Regions from separate parts of the Citricoccus sp. NPDC079358 genome, predicted to be linked through region 1. Evidence: predicted binding sites of a transcription regulator. Region 1 holds the regulator's gene; each other region holds the start of a gene.
The links. Region 1 encodes HrcA, which represses chaperone genes, less so after heat shock. Its sites were predicted from a motif close to TTNGCACTCGNNNNNNNCGAGTGCNAA; they were not measured.

Region 2: a site for HrcA is predicted at 2,701-2,727, ahead of groL (chaperonin GroEL). Genes of this name have one in related genera too.
Region 3: a site for HrcA is predicted at 3,211-3,237, ahead of groES (co-chaperone GroES). Genes of this name have one in related genera too.

What each region holds. Positions count from the first base shown of each region.
Region 1 is NZ_JBFBLI010000002.1:272,904-277,914, forward strand. It holds gene hemW (radical SAM family heme chaperone HemW) at 1-1,243, shown strand, start outside; gene AB0333_RS03630 (DUF4870 domain-containing protein) at 1,263-1,625, opposite strand; gene AB0333_RS03635 (DUF3097 family protein) at 1,786-2,658, opposite strand; gene hrcA (heat-inducible transcriptional repressor HrcA) at 2,850-3,863, shown strand; gene dnaJ (molecular chaperone DnaJ) at 3,915-5,011, shown strand, end outside.
Region 2 is NZ_JBFBLI010000005.1:283,024-288,034, forward strand. It holds gene AB0333_RS08930 (DUF4031 domain-containing protein) at 1-751, shown strand, start outside; gene groL (chaperonin GroEL) at 886-2,523, opposite strand; gene AB0333_RS08940 (SDR family NAD(P)-dependent oxidoreductase) at 2,783-3,685, opposite strand; gene AB0333_RS08945 (LytR C-terminal domain-containing protein) at 3,685-4,383, opposite strand; gene AB0333_RS08950 (DUF3263 domain-containing protein) at 4,480-4,797, opposite strand; gene AB0333_RS08955 (uracil-DNA glycosylase) at 4,921-5,011, shown strand, end outside.
Region 3 is NZ_JBFBLI010000001.1:327,310-332,320, forward strand. It holds gene AB0333_RS01550 (hypothetical protein) at 1-832, shown strand, start outside; gene AB0333_RS01555 (SAM-dependent methyltransferase) at 1,004-2,344, opposite strand; gene AB0333_RS01560 (hypothetical protein) at 2,592-3,119, shown strand; gene groES (co-chaperone GroES) at 3,409-3,705, shown strand; gene groL (chaperonin GroEL) at 3,908-5,011, shown strand, end outside.

The DNA.
Region 1 (5,011 bases):
CGACGGCCGGTTCCCCGCAGCGGTGGGGAACCGGGTGAGTGCGGCGGCCGAGGCCGGCCAGCCGCGCACCTTCAGTCTCTACGTGCACGTCCCGTTCTGCTCGGTGCGGTGCGGCTACTGCGACTTCAACACCTATACCGCCGAGGACCTGGGTCCCGGCGCATCCCGGACGTCCTACGCGGACACCGTGGCCGGTGAGCTGGACTTCGCAGCGCAGGCCCTGGCCGGTTCGGGCATCCCGTCGCGCACGCTGGAGACCGTCTTCTTCGGCGGCGGCACACCCACCCTGTTGCCCGCCGCCGACCTGGTCCGCATCCTCGGCCGGGCCCGGGACGTCTTCGGGATCACGCCCGGTGCCGAGATCACCTCGGAGGCCAACCCCGACTCGGTGTCCCTCGAATCGCTGCGGGAGATGGCCGCCGGTGGATTCACCCGGGTCTCCTTCGGCATGCAGTCCGCCGTCCCGCACGTGCTGGCCACGCTGGACCGCACCCACCGGCAGGAGAACGTCCCGGCCGCCGTCGGCTGGGCCAGAGAAGCCGGCCTAGAGGTGTCCCTGGACCTGATCTACGGCACGCCGGGGGAGTCACTGGAGGACTGGCGCACCACCGTGGAGGCCGCGCTGGCCCTGACACCGGACCACATCTCAGCCTATTCGCTCATCGTGGAGGACGGGACCAAGTTCGGGGCTTCCGTGAAGCGCGGGACCGTCCCGGACGTGGACCCGGACGACCAGGCGGACAAATACCTGCTGGCCGAGCGGCTCTTCGCGGATGCGGGCTACCGCTGGTACGAGATCTCCAACTGGGCCCACGATCCCGAGGACCGCGGCATCCACCGAGCCCGGCACAATGTGGCCTACTGGCGGGACCAGGACTGGTGGGGTGCCGGCCCCGGCGCCCACTCACACCTGGCCGGCGTCCGGTTCTGGAACGCCAAGCATCCGGCGGCCTACGCGCAGCGACTGGCCACCGGGATCTCCCCCTCCGTCGGCCGGGAGCAACCCGATGCCGAGGCGCGGTTCCTGGAGCGCGTCATGCTGGGTGTCCGGCTCTCGGACGGGCTGCCAACGGCCGCCCTGCAGGAAGCACCCGACGGCGGTGCCCGGGCCCGTCAGGAGATCGCCGCCATGATCGGTGAGGGGCTGCTGGACGGGCGGGCGGCGCTGGCCGGCCGTGTGGTGCCCACCCTGCAGGGGCGGCTGCTGGACGACGCGATCGTCCGGCGACTCGCCGGGTTCTAGAGCCGGCTCCGGACCGGGGTTACTGGATCAGACGCAGGTTCAGCGGGTAGCGGTAGGGGCGGCCCTTGTTGCACTGGATGCCTGCCGCCACGCCGGAGACCGTCATGAACAGCCACAGGAGCATGGCGACGATGCCGAAGATGCCCCCGACGATCGGGATGAGGGCCAGCAGGTTCGCCACGATGGCCAGGACCGTGGGCGGCAGCGTGAAGTTCAGCGCCTCCTTGGCCTCCTGGGCCGTGAACGGTCCGCGGTGGCGGAAGACCAGGTAGATCACCAGGGAGGGGATGCACCCGAGGAAGCCGCCGAAGTGCGCGAGGGTGGCCCACTGGCGGTCCTCGGCCGGCGTCAGCGGCTCGGCCTGATCGGGTGAACCCTGCAGCTGCTGGTCGCGCCGGGGGGCGGCGCCGGGGCGCGGGCGGTGCGGACTGCCGGGCTGCTGCTGGGACACGTCCTGGGCCTTTCCGTTCGGGTGAGCTGGGTGGCGTTCGGTCGCCAGTGTACCGCCGTGATCCGGGAGTTCCCTGCAGGTCGGTGTGCGGTCAGTGCTCGACGGCGGTCAGGAAATCGATGACCTCTTCCACTCGCCCCAGCAGGGTCGGTTCCAGGTCGGCATAGGTCCGCACCTGGGACAGCAGCCTCTTCCAGCCCAGGCCGATGTCTTCCTTGGTCCGGTGCGGCCAGCCGAGGCCGGCGAGGATGCCCGTCTTCCAGTCCTGGCCCCGGGGCACCACGGGCCAGGCCCCGATGCCCAGGACGGCGGGCTTGATGACCTGCCAGACGTCCACGTAGGGATGGCCGACGATCAGCACGTTGCCGCGGGCGCCCGGCACCTTCATGGCCTCGGTGGCGATCCTCTCCTCCTTGGACCCGGTCACGAGGTGGTCCACCAGGATGCCGAGCCGGCGCTGCGGGCCGGGCGAGAACTCCGTGATCGCCCCGGCCAGGTCGTCCACGCCGTGCAGCGGCTCCACGACGATGCCCTCCAGCCGGAGGTCCTCGCCCCAGACCTTCTCCACAAGTTCGGCGTCATGCAGGCCTTCGACCCAGATGCGGGACGCCCGCGCCGTGCGGGCCCGGGCGTGGTCCACGCGCAGGGAGCCCGACGCCGTCCGGGCCGGTTTCGCGGGGACGGCGCCGGAGGCGCCACCCGGCGCGGGGGCCACCACCTCGACGGGCTCACCGTCCACGAGGAAGCCATATCCCAGGGGGAAGGACTTCGCGCGTCCCCGCCGGTCCTCGAGGACGACCAGGTGCACGCCACCGGACTTCTCGACCCGCAGGACGGCACCGGTGAATCCGGTCTCCGTGTCCTCCAGGACCGCGCCCTGGTTCGCGGGGACCTGTTCTACGGTGCGGGCGGTCGGGCGGAAGCCGCCGTCGAGGGTGCCCGGGCCCCAGTTGTTCCATTCCACGGGCACCGACGCTAGCAAGAGGACGGCGCGTTCCCATGGATCGGCTCGCGCGGCTCGCGGTCGGCACGGGGAGGCAGCCGCCAGGGACACAGTCCCCGGCAAGGGGAAGTGGTACCTCGATTGGACACACGGTCTAGACTTGGCACTTCAAAGCGTCGAGTGCTAAGCCGGAAGACAGGCAGGAGGAACCGATGAGCGAACAGCCGCGCCGCATGCAGGTGCTGCAGGCCATCGTGGAGGACTATGTGTCCTCCCGCGAGCCCGTCGGCTCCAAGGCCCTGGTGGACCGCCACCAGTTGGGCGTGTCCTCGGCCACCGTCCGCAATGACATGGCCGCCCTCGAGGAGGAGGGGCTCATCGTGGCCCCCCACACCTCCTCCGGGCGCATCCCCACGGACAAGGGTTACCGGATCTTCGTGGACCAGATCTCCGAGGTGAAGCCGCTGTCCGCCGCGGAGAAGCGCGCGGTGCAGACCCTGCTGGACGCCAACGGTGACTTCAACGAGATGATGGCCCGCACCGTGCGGCTGCTCGCGCAGCTCACGAATCAGGTGGCCGTGCTGCAGTACCCCCATGTGGACTCCTCCACCATCCGGCACATCGAGTTCGTCTTCCTGGCGCCCCGACGGGCCCTCGTCGTCGTGATCCTGTCCACCGGACAGGTGGACCAGCGGGCCTTCGGCCTCGACGTCGAGGCCAACGAGACGTCCCTGAGGGTCCTGAAGCAGCAGTTCTTGCGGTACCTGGACGGGCTGACGCCGATCCAGGCCGCCGAGGGACTCCGGCTCGCGCTGGCCGAGGTGCCGGCGGAGGACCGGGACCTCGCCCTGGCCATCGCCGCTCAGCTGGACCAGATGTTCGCGGCACGCCGGGAGGACCGGATCATCATGGCCGGCACCGCCAACCTGGCACGCTCGACCGGGGACTTCCCGTTCTCGATCGGTCCCATCCTGGAAGCCCTCGAGGAGCAGGTCGTGTTGTTGCGCCTGCTGACCGAGATGGAGCAGGATGTGCGTGGCCTCAGTGTGCGCATCGGGTCCGAGAACACCGGCTCCCTGTCCGAGGCGTCCGTCGTCGCCGCAGGCTACGGCCCCGGCTCCGGCGCCAAACTCGGCGTCGTGGGTCCCACCCGCATGGACTACCCGGGCACCATGACCGCCGTGCGGGCGATCGCCCGGTACCTGTCCCGGATCCTGTCGCAGTAGCGGCCAGGACCAACCTCCACCACCCCACCACCGGAAGGAACACCGCAGACCGTGGCTGACCATTACGAGGTGCTCGGCGTAGGCCGGGACGCCTCCGCCGAGGAGATCAAGCGCGCCTACCGCAAGTTGGCCCGCAAGCTCCATCCCGACGTGAACCCGGCGCCCGACGCCTCCGAGGAGTTCAAGAACGTCACGCGCGCCTACGAGGTCCTCTCGGACCAGGAGAAGCGCCGCAACTATGACGCCACGGGCCATGAGAACGGCACCGGCGGCATGGGCGGCGGCTTCGGCGGCGCCGATTTCGGTGGCTTCCAGGACATCTTCGAGACGTTCTTCGGCGGTGGCGGCTCCGGCGGCATGGGCGGTGGCCGGGGCGGTGGTCCCGCCAGCCGTGCGCGGCGGGGACAGGACGCCCTCATCACGGCCAAGCTCGACCTCAGTGACGCGGTCTTCGGCACCGAGAAGACCCTCGAGGTGGACACCGCCGTGGTGTGCCCCACGTGTGACGGCAGCTGCAGCCAGCCGGGCACGCACCCGGAGACCTGCACCATCTGCAACGGCCAGGGCGCCATCCGCCGGCCGGTCCGCTCCATCCTCGGCACCGTCATGGCTGCCGAGACCTGCTCGGCGTGCCAGGGCTTCGGGACCGTCATCCCGGATCCGTGCCGCGAGTGCTCCGGGCAGGGACGCATCCGTGAGCGCACCTCACTGACCATCAAGATCCCCGCCGGTGTGGCCACGGGCACCCGGATCCAGCTCGCCGGCCGGGGCGAGGCCGGCCCCGGTGGCGGGCCGAACGCCGATCTCTACGTGGAGATCGAGGTGCGTCAGCACGAGGTGTTCGTCCGGGACGGTGACCACCTGCTGGCGACGATGAGCGTGCCGATGGCCGCCGCCGCCCTGGGCACCACGCTCACCCTGGACACCTTCGACGGTGAGAAGGAGGTGCCGGTGAAGGCCGGTACCCAGTCCGGAGAGGTGCAGACCCTCAAGGGGCTGGGCGTCGGGCGGTTGCGTAGCTCCGGCCGAGGCGATCTCAAGGTCACCCTGCGGGTGGAGACCCCCACCAAGCTCGACGACGAGCAGCGTGCCCTGCTGGAGCAGCTGGCCAGCCTGCGCGGCGAAGACCTGGTGCACGGCACCACGGA
Region 2 (5,011 bases), on a different contig from region 1:
TGGCGCAGAGGAGGTCAGCGGCGCGGACCTGGTCCGCCGGCTCGTGGCCTCCGGGCTGCGCATCCCCGCAGCCCAGCGGGCCGGCAAGCTGGATAAGATCCTCACCCAACGGTTCAACCGGCTGTTCCCCGGGGCCTCGCCCCTGGAGCGGGAACCGGTGGTGACGGACCTGCTGGCCCGGTGGTCCGAGCCGCACCGGCACTATCACGACCGCTCGCACCTGCTGGCGGTGCTCAAGGCCATCGACGTGCTGGTCCGTCACGGCGAGGACTGCGGCCGGTGGACCCGCAGTGTTAAGCTGGCCGCCTGGTTCCACGATGCCGTCTACCGTGGCGACCCGGCCCTGCCGCCGGGCCAGGACGAGGAGGACTCCGCCGTGCTGGCCGAACAAACCCTGTCCGAGGTGGGCCTGCCGGATCCGGAGATCGAGGAGACCGCGCGGCTGGTGCGGATGACCGCCACGCACGATCCGGCCCCCGGCGACCGGACGGGGGCGGTGTTCAGTGACGCCGACCTGGAGGTGCTGGGCCGCTCCCGGGGCGACTACGCCCGCTACCTGGCGGCCGTCCGCCAGGATTTCACGCACGTGCCGGACACTGACTTCGCCACCGGCCGGGCCGGCGTCGTCCACTCCCTACTGGCCCTGGACCCCCTGTACCGGACCGCCACCGGAGCGAGGCTCTGGGAGCGCAACGCCCGGCGCAACCTCGCTGCCGAGCTGCATCCCACCTCCCGGCACTGGACCCGCTGATCCACTGCCCCCTTCAGACCCCTCGTTGTCAGTCGAGGTGGCGTGGGTGTGAAACGCCAGAACCCCCACCACCTCGACTGACATCGAGAGGGTGGGGCTTCTGTGAGAGCTGGGCGCTCCGGGTGATCAGATGATCACATCATGCCGCCCATACCGCCCATGCCGCCCATGTCGTCGCCGCCCGGCATGGCCGCAGCCGGCTCGGGCTTGTCGGCCACGACGGCCTCGGTGGTGAGGAACAGACCGGCGATCGAGGCGGCGTTCTGCAGGGCAGAGCGGGTCACCTTGACCGGATCGTTGATGCCGGCGGCCAGCAGGTCCTCGTACTCGCCGGTGGCGGCGTTGAGACCGTGACCGTCGGGCAGGGAGCGGACCTTGGCCGCCACCACGCCCGGCTCCAGGCCGGCGTTGAAGGCGATCTGCTTCATCGGGGCCTCGATGGCGACCTTGACGATGTTGGCGCCGGTGGCCTCGTCACCCTCCAGGGAGAGCTTGACGAAGGCCTTGGCACCAGCCTGGGTCAGGGCCACGCCGCCGCCGGCGACGATGCCCTCCTCGACCGCTGCCTTGGCGTTGCGCACAGCATCCTCGATGCGGTGCTTGCGCTCCTTGAGCTCGACCTCGGTGGCGGCACCGGCCTTGATGACGGCCACGCCGCCGGCCAGCTTGGCCAGGCGCTCCTGCAGCTTCTCGCGATCGTAGTCCGAGTCGGTGTTCTCCATCTCGGCGCGGATCTGGGCCACGCGGCCGGCGATCTGCTCGGCGTCGCCGGCACCCTCGACGATGGTGGTCTCGTCCTTGGTGATGACGACCTTGCGGGCGGTGCCCAGGGTCTCGATGCCGGCGTTCTCCAGGGTCAGGCCGACCTCTTCGGAGATGACCTGGCCACCGGTGAGGATGGCGATGTCAGCCAGCATGGCCTTGCGGCGGTCACCGAAGCCCGGGGCCTTGACGGCCACGGACTTGAAGGTGCCCTTGAGCTTGTTGACCACGAGGGTGGCCAGGGCTTCGCCCTCGACGTCCTCGGCGATGATCAGCAGGGACTTGCCGGACTGCATGATCTTCTCGAGAAGGGCAACCATGTCCTTCACGGTGGAGATCTTGGAGTTGACGATGAGGATGTAGGGATCCTCCAGCACCGTCTCCTGGCGCTCGGCGTCGGTGACGAAGTAGCCGGAGAGGTAGCCCTTGTCGAAGCGCATGCCCTCGGTCAGTTCGAGCTCCAGGCCGAAGGTCTGGGACTCCTCGACGGTGACGACACCCTCCTTGCCGACCTTGTCCAGGGCCTCGGCGATGAGCGAGCCGATCTGGGTGTCAGCGGCGGAGATGGAGGCCGTGGCCGCGATCTGCTCCTTGGTCTCGATCTCCTTGGCGGAGGCGACGAGCTCCTCGATGACGGCCGCGACGGCCTTCTCGATGCCGCGCTTCAGGGACAGCGGGTCAGCGCCGGCCGCGACGTTGCGCAGGCCTTCCTTGACGAGGGCCTGGGCCAGCACGGTGGCGGTGGTGGTGCCGTCGCCAGCGACGTCGTCAGTCTTCTTGGCAACTTCCTTGACGAGCTCGGCACCGATCTTCTCGTACGGATCGTCGAGCTCGATCTCCTTGGCGATGGAGACACCGTCGTTGGTGATCGTGGGGGCGCCCCACTTCTTCTCCAGCACCACGTTGCGGCCGCGGGGGCCGAGGGTGACCTTGACCGCGTCGGCCAGGGTGTTCAGACCCCGTTCCAGGCCGCGGCGCGCCTCTTCGTCGAATGCAATGGTCTTGGCCATGTGTGCACTGTCCTTTCTGGACCTTGGCGTTGCTTGGCAGTGTTCAACTGACCTGTGCAGTGCCCGCGACGGACGGCCCGGAACCGGGCCTCACCACGTTCAGGTCTGCTCCGAGGCCAGGACCACCCGCATGCCTGCGGGTTTTGGCAGTCACAACCTCAGAGTGCTAGTCCATATTTAGCACTCGCACCCTCCGAGTGCAAACGGCCACCGGTCTGTGGGACGCCTTTTCAGCGCGTGGGCGAATCCCGGTCCCGGCTCAGGCCCGCGGCGATCCCTGGCGTCCGGTGAACGCGGACATCGAGGAGTAGACACCCAGGCCGCGGCCCACCACCACGTCGAAGACGCGTGGGGGCAGCAGGCCCTTGAGGAACGCGGAGAGCCGGACGGAGGAGGGCAGCATCAGAAAGGCCGGAGCCGGCACCAGTGCCTTCCAGATGCGGTCCACCACGTACGCGGGCTCCATGATCGGGGTGAGGGCCGGCCCCGTGGCGCCGGCAAACATGCCCGTGGAGATGTAGGACGGGCACACGGTGAGGACCTTGACCTGCCGGTGGCCGGCCTGCTCGAGTTCCAGGCGCAGCGAATCGGACCAGCCGACGGCAGCCCATTTCGACGCTGCATAGACACTCATCCGCGGATTGGAAAGCAGGCCCGCGGCGGAGGCGATGGTCACGAGCCGGGCCGCCGTGCCCCGCTCCAGCAGGGCGGGCAGGAAGGCCCGGGTGACCTGCATGGGTGCCTCGGCGTTGACCGCCAGGGTGGTGTGAATGTCCCGGGCCGGATCATGCTCCCAGAAGTAGGCCCCCGTGACCACTCCCGCGTTGTTGATGAGGAGGTCCGGAGCGCCGAGCTCGGCGAGGACGGCCTCCGCCGTCCGGGTGATCTCCTCCAGGACCGCGAGGTCCACGGTGTCCGTTCGGAAGGCGGTCGCCGGGTGGGCGGCCTCCAGCTCGGCGACGGCGGCGTCCAGCCCCTCGGAGGACCGGTCCCAGAGCACCACGGTGGCGGCACCGTCCTGCGCCGCCCGGTGGGCGTGGAGCAGCCCCATGCCCAGGGCCGCGCCGGTGATGAGCACCGTCCGGCCCCGGACGGAGAAGTGGTCCGGGGCAGCGGGAGCGTCCGCGGACGGCTGCCGCCGGAAGGCGTTGAACGGCCGCATTAGCCGGCGTAGTCGGAACTGAGCACCACGGCGATGCCGGGCACGCTGTCCTCGTAGACCAGCGGAAGGCCCAGCTCAGCGGCCACAGCCTGGGCAGTGGTCTCGTTCTGCGAGTAGTACACCACCGAGCCGGACACGGGGAACCCCTGCCAGTTCCCGGAGCCGGCCACGGTGAAGCCGCCGGAGGACAGGGTGCCGGAGACCCGGCCGGCCAGGCCGCCGACCGAGGAGGCGTTGTAGACCTCGACGGGGGCGGAGGTGTCCCCGGTGTCCGCGGCCGTTTCGGACTCAGCCGGTTCGGACTCAGCCGTTTCAGACTCAGCCGGATCAGACGCGGCGGAGGACGACTCCCCGGAGTCGGAGGGCTCGGCCGGTGCGGACGTCATCTCGCCCGTGGGGCTGGACTCGGGCCCGGCGGACTCCGCGGGGGCCGCCGTGGCCGACGCACTCGACGTCACACTGGCCGGGGCGCTGGCCGGGGCGCTGGCCGAGGCACCCGCGTTGGCCGGGTCGGAGGGCAGCAACGAGGGCAGGACCAGGAAGGAGAAGGCTCCCACGGCCAGGGCCAGGGCGGCCGCGACGGAGATCCCCGCCAGGCCCGAGGAACCGGTCGTCAGGGACGGGACGGCCCGGTGGGTTCCCTTGCGGTCCCGGTAGACGGGGACGTCGTCGAATTGATCGTGCGGGTACTGAGTCATTGGCCACCATCACCAGATTCTCGGCTCCACGGCGTGAGCCCCGGGTGAGCGGGGAACGTCATGGAGATGGACATGGCCCGACCGCCGGTGCGGTGCTCAGGCCTCCTGCCGCCGGGCACTGCGTGCACGGTGGCGCGTGGTCCGTAGTCTACGCAATCTCTTGATGAGCATGGGCTGGTGCGCCAGGGCCTCCTGACGGTCCAGCAGACCGTTGAGCACTTGGTAGTACGTGGTGGCCGAGAGCGAGAACCGGTCTCGGATGGCCTGGTCCTTCGCTCCGCCGTACTTCCACCACTGGTCCTCGAAGTCCAGGATGTCCCGGTCGCGCTCAGACAAGGCGTCCGCGGCGGGCTCCACGGCAGGCTCGGACGGGACCGGTGCACCGTCCGGTTCGGCGGCGTTCGCTGCAGTCATGAGGGTCCTTCCAACGGGGTACTCCACAGTCTACCGGCCCAAACTACAGCCGTGTCATTCGTCGCCGTCACTGCTGGCTGACACCTGGACGCACGACGCCGGCCGGACCGGTAGTCTGCCGACGTGGACCTCATCGCCCCCTTGGATCCCGGCTGGGAACGCGCCCTGGCCTCGCAGCGCGAGGCCCTGGCCGCCGTCGGGCAGACCATCCAGG
Region 3 (5,011 bases), on a different contig from region 1:
GGTTCTCCCCGTCAGCCAGTCGATCTGGCGCCACGTCGGCTCCCCGGCCGATTCGCCGCATTACCTGAAACTGCTCCAGGGTATCCACCCGGAGGGGGTGTTCTCCCACGAGACGGCGGCCGCACTATGGGGGATGTGGATGCCCTGGGGCAACACGGGATTCTCGCCGGTCCATCTGTCGAAGCGGCGTACGGACGGCGGGCCGCCCTGGCGTCAGGGGATCAAGGGGCACCAGCTTCCACCCCATGCGAGGATCCTCGACCGTGTAGGGGTGCGGGTGACCTCGCCGGCGTGGACATGGGTCGACCTTGCCGGCACCAGGATGTCCTTCGAGGATCTTGTGGCAGCCGGGGACAGCCTGTTGCGGCGGGGCAACGGCCCCGCCGGTCAACGTGAGCCCGGTCTTCATCCGCTGAGCGGCGTGGAGGACATCAAGGCGACCATCGCGGTCCGGCCCAAGGTCAAGGGGATCGTGCGGTGCCGTGAGGCCGTAGAGCTCCTGCGCGCCGATCATGATTCACGGCCGGAGAGCCTCGTCAGGACGCGGCTGCTGGAGGCGGGCTTGCCGGAACCGACCATCAATCCCGTCCTGCGGATGTCCAAGGGAAAGACGATCCAGCCCGACCTGGCCTGGATCGATCTCAAGGTTTGCATCCAGTACGAGGGCGACCACCACCGCGCCGACAAGGACCAATGGCACCGGGACATCGGAAGGGACCGGACCATGCATCAGGATGGGTGGGTCGTGCTGAGGCTGACCAGCCGTGACCTGGAGTCCCACCAGTGGCAGGCCTTCCTCGGCGAGGTCCGTCAGGCGCTCGGCATCGTCTGAGATTCGGTCCGCGGGGGCGGTGGCCCGGCCTGGCGGCCCGTAATCGTCCGCTTGAGCCCGGAGGGAATCACCTCCAGGTCGCGATTTCGGTGAATCCCTCCAGACTCAACGGTCGGGGGCAGTGGTGCGCGGGGTGGGGAGGGGATCAATGGTGGGGTTCAGCGGTGGGGTTCAACGGGGCAGGGGATCGACGACCACGGCCACCCGCTCCTCGCCGATGCGCGTCAGCACCAGCGTGGCGTGGCGGCCAGCGCCCTTGCCGACCTTGCCCTGGCCGGACATGAGCAGACGGCGGAGCTCCTCGGGGGTCACATCCACGCCGCGCTTCTTGATGTCCAGCCGCCCCACGCCGGTCTCCTTGACCCAGCGCCGCAGGCCCTTGACCTTGTACGGCATGACCTCCAGGACCCGGTACCCCGTCGCGAAGGGAGTGTCCACGGCATCATCGGCGCAGAAGTACGCGATGTGCTCGTCCAGCAACCGTCCGCCGACGCCAGCGAAATCGCGCTCGATGAGGTCTGCGACGAGACCGGCGCGGATCACGGCCGGATCGGGCTCGAAGAGGTAGTCCGTCAGTCCCTCGAGCCCCGCCACGGGCACCGCGGGGGAGTCGCCGAAGTCCGCCGCGGAGGTCAGTTCAGCCGGAGACTTGCCACCCTCAGTACCCGACGACGGCTGCCCACCCTCTGCGGCCGGCGCACCACCACCGCTGGTCGCCATGGAGCCGCCACCCAGGACCAACGCCGAGCGGCGGACTCCCGGGCGGGCCAGCGCGTTGAACCACAGCACCGCCTCGGTCAGGGACCCGTCCACGGACACCCACTGGGCCTCGCAGCCATCCGGCACGGAGTCGTGCGGCAACGCCGGCCCGAGCTTCACGCCCACGGGCGCCCCGGTGTCCGCCAGCCGCTCCACGAAGGACAGCGGAGGGGAGAAGGCCTCGGGGTCGAAGACGCGGGATGACCCGGACGAGGACACCACACGCCGGGCCGGATCGAGCCAGAACCCGTCGGGTCGGCCGCTGGTGCCGGTGGTCGTCCCACCGGCACCGCCCCGCGCCCCCAGCCACTCCTCGGCGTCGGCGCAGACCACGGACGCGTTCGGGAAGGGCATGAGGTTGATCGTCGCGGCGGCGGCCACGGTCTCGTCCCGTTCCACGGCGGTGACCTCCAGGTCCAGGGCCGCCAAGGCCATGGAATCGGCGCCGATCCCGCAGCCCAGGTCGGCCACGGAGGTCACACCGGCGGCGGCGAAACGCCCGGCGTGCAACGCGGCCACGTTCATCCGCGTCGCCTGCTCCAGGCCGGCCCGGGTGAAGACCATGTGCCCGGCGAACGGCCCGAACTTGGCCGCGGCCTTCGACCGGAACTTCAGTTGGGTCAGCACGGCGGACACCAGCTCCGGCGCGTGCCCCTCACCCCGCAGGCGAGTCGACAGCGCCAACGCCTCGGATTCCCGGTACCCCTCCAGCGAGTTCAGCAACGACCATCCCTCCGGCGTCAGCACGGGCATCAGCACCGTGTCGTCCTGCGTGGAGTCTGTTGCGGAGGCGCGAGCCGGACCGCCCGGGGCGGCATGGGTGGAGGGAGAGGAATGCGAGGAGGAGGCCACGGTTCCACGGTACCGGCAGGCCCCGTTTCGCGGCGCCACTAGCGCCCCTGCGCCCACTCCGTGGCCCCGCGTGCCAGAGTCTCCCAGTGCCCCGCCCGGCGGTCCACATGTCGCCCCGCCGCCGCGAGCCCACCGGTAGGCTGGAAGCATGCCTGACCGTCCAGCTCCGCGCCTGCCGCTGCCCGAATTCACGCGCCGCCACCGGGACCACCTGGATCCGGATCAGGGCTGGGACGGCGAGCCCGGCTTCGACTTCTTCGGCCGCTTCGAGGAGGAGCAATCGGGGCCCGGCACCACCGAAGAGCACGACGCCGGCGCCTTCGACTCCTCGCCCGTCGCCTCGGGTGCCGACCGGCGAGACGTGGGCCGTACCTCGCGTGCCTCGCAGCAGGCGGCCTCGGCTCCGCTCTGGTGCAAGGTGCTGCTCTACGCCTCGATGGGTGTCGGGGTGGTGGCGGCGCTCCTGCTCATCGTCACGGTTATCGCCCAGGTGTTCGTGGCCGGGACCTTCACTCTCGGCGGCGGGGACATGCTCTCCGACTCCGAAGCGGCAGGCTCCATCCGCAGGGATGTCGTGTGGGTCCCCCTCACCGGGCCGCTCATCGCGCTCGGTGCCGCGTTCGCGGGACTGTGTGTGGCCGCCGTCGGAATCTTCCGGGCCCGCCGGAACGGATAGACCCTCGAGGGCATCGACGTCCCCTCGGTGATCGACGATGGGTGGCTGCCGCAGCCCAGGGCCCACGATGGCGTCACTCCCAGGACACGTTCTGGCACTCACCTTGACCGAGTGCTAAACCCGGCCTAGAGTCATTTCTGGCACTCCGGGGCACCGGGTGCTAAGCCTGAAGGACCTGCCATCCGGCACCCGCGACGACGGTTGGCCAGCCTCCGGCGCACAACACCATCCATAGACGCTGGCTGCCCGCACGCTCGGGTGGCCCACCCAAAAGAAGGAGAGTACAGACGTGTCTGTCTCTATCAAGCCCCTTGAGGATCGTATTGTTGTCCGTCCGCTGGAAGCCGAGCAGACCACCGCTTCCGGCCTGGTGATCCCGGACACCGCCAAGGAGAAGCCGCAGGAGGGCCAGGTCGTGGCCGTCGGCGCCGGCCGCATCGATGACAAGGGCAACCGCATCCCGGTCGACGTGGCCGAGGGCGACGTGGTCCTGTACTCCAAGTACGGCGGCACCGAGGTCAAGGTCGGCGGCGAGGAGTACCTCGTGCTCTCCGCCCGCGACGTGCTGGCCATCGTCACCAAGTGACTCGCCGCCGGACCCGAGCGTCCGGCTGACGCGCCCAGGCCCGGCCAGGCACCTGAGCCGGCCGGGCCTGCGCGCGTTCCGCGCCGCCGTCGTCGGTGTGGTTCTGAACCGAACTCACGCACGACGCCGGCCGCGCACCTTGAGCTTTTCCCCGCAGTTTCATTGGAATTCGCAGATTTCCTTTACGAAAGGAGCTTCGTTCATGGCGAAGCAGCTTGCCTTCAACGATGAGGCCCGCCGCGCACTGCAGGCCGGTATCGACAAGTTGGCCAATACCGTCAAGGTCACGCTCGGCCCCAAGGGCCGCAACGTGGTCCTCGACAAGTCCTGGGGTGCCCCGACCATCACCAACGATGGCGTGACCATTGCCCGTGAGATCGAGCTGGACGACCCGTACGAGAACATGGGTGCCCAGCTGGCCAAGGAAGTGGCCACCAAGACCAACGACGTGGCCGGCGACGGCACCACCACCGCCACCGTGCTGGCCCAGGCCCTCGTGAACGAGGGCATGCGCCAGGTGGCCGCCGGTGCCGCCCCGAACGAGATCAAGCGCGGGATCGAGGCGGCTGTGGCCGCCATCGACAAGCGTCTGGGCGAGAACGCCGTGGATGTCTCCGGCAACCAGGTGGCCGCCGTGGCCGCCATCTCCGCCCAGTCGGATGAGATCGGCGAGCTGCTGGCCCGTGCCTTCGACACCGTCGGCACGGACGGCGTCATCACCATCGAGGAGTCCTCGACCACCTCCACCGAGCTGGTCATCACCGAGGGCATGCAGTTCGACAAGGGCTACCTGTCCCCGTACATGGTGACCGACGCCGAGCGCCAGGAAGCCGTCCTGGAGAACCCCTACATCCTGCTGAACTCCGGCAAGATCTCCAACGTGCAGGAGTTCCTGCCGCTGCTGGAGAAGGTCCTGCAGGCCAACAAGCCGCTGTTCATCATCGCCGAGGACGTCGAGGGCGAGGCCCTGTCCACGCTGGTGGTCAACAAGATCCGCGGCACCCTGAACGTCGTGGCCGTCAAGGCCCCGGGCTTCGGTGACCGCCGCAAGGCCATGATGCAGGACATCGCCACCCTCACCGGTGCGCAGGTCGTCTCCCCGGATCTCGGCATGAAGCTGGACCAGGTCGGCCTCGAGGTGCTCGGCTCCGCCCGTCGCGTGACCGTCACCAAGGACAACACCACCATCGTCGAGGGCGCAGGCTCTGCCGACGAGGTGGCCGGCCGCGTCTCGCAGATCCGCTCCGAGATCGAGAACACCGATTCGGACTGGGACCGCGAGAAGCTGCAGGAGCGCCTGGCCAAG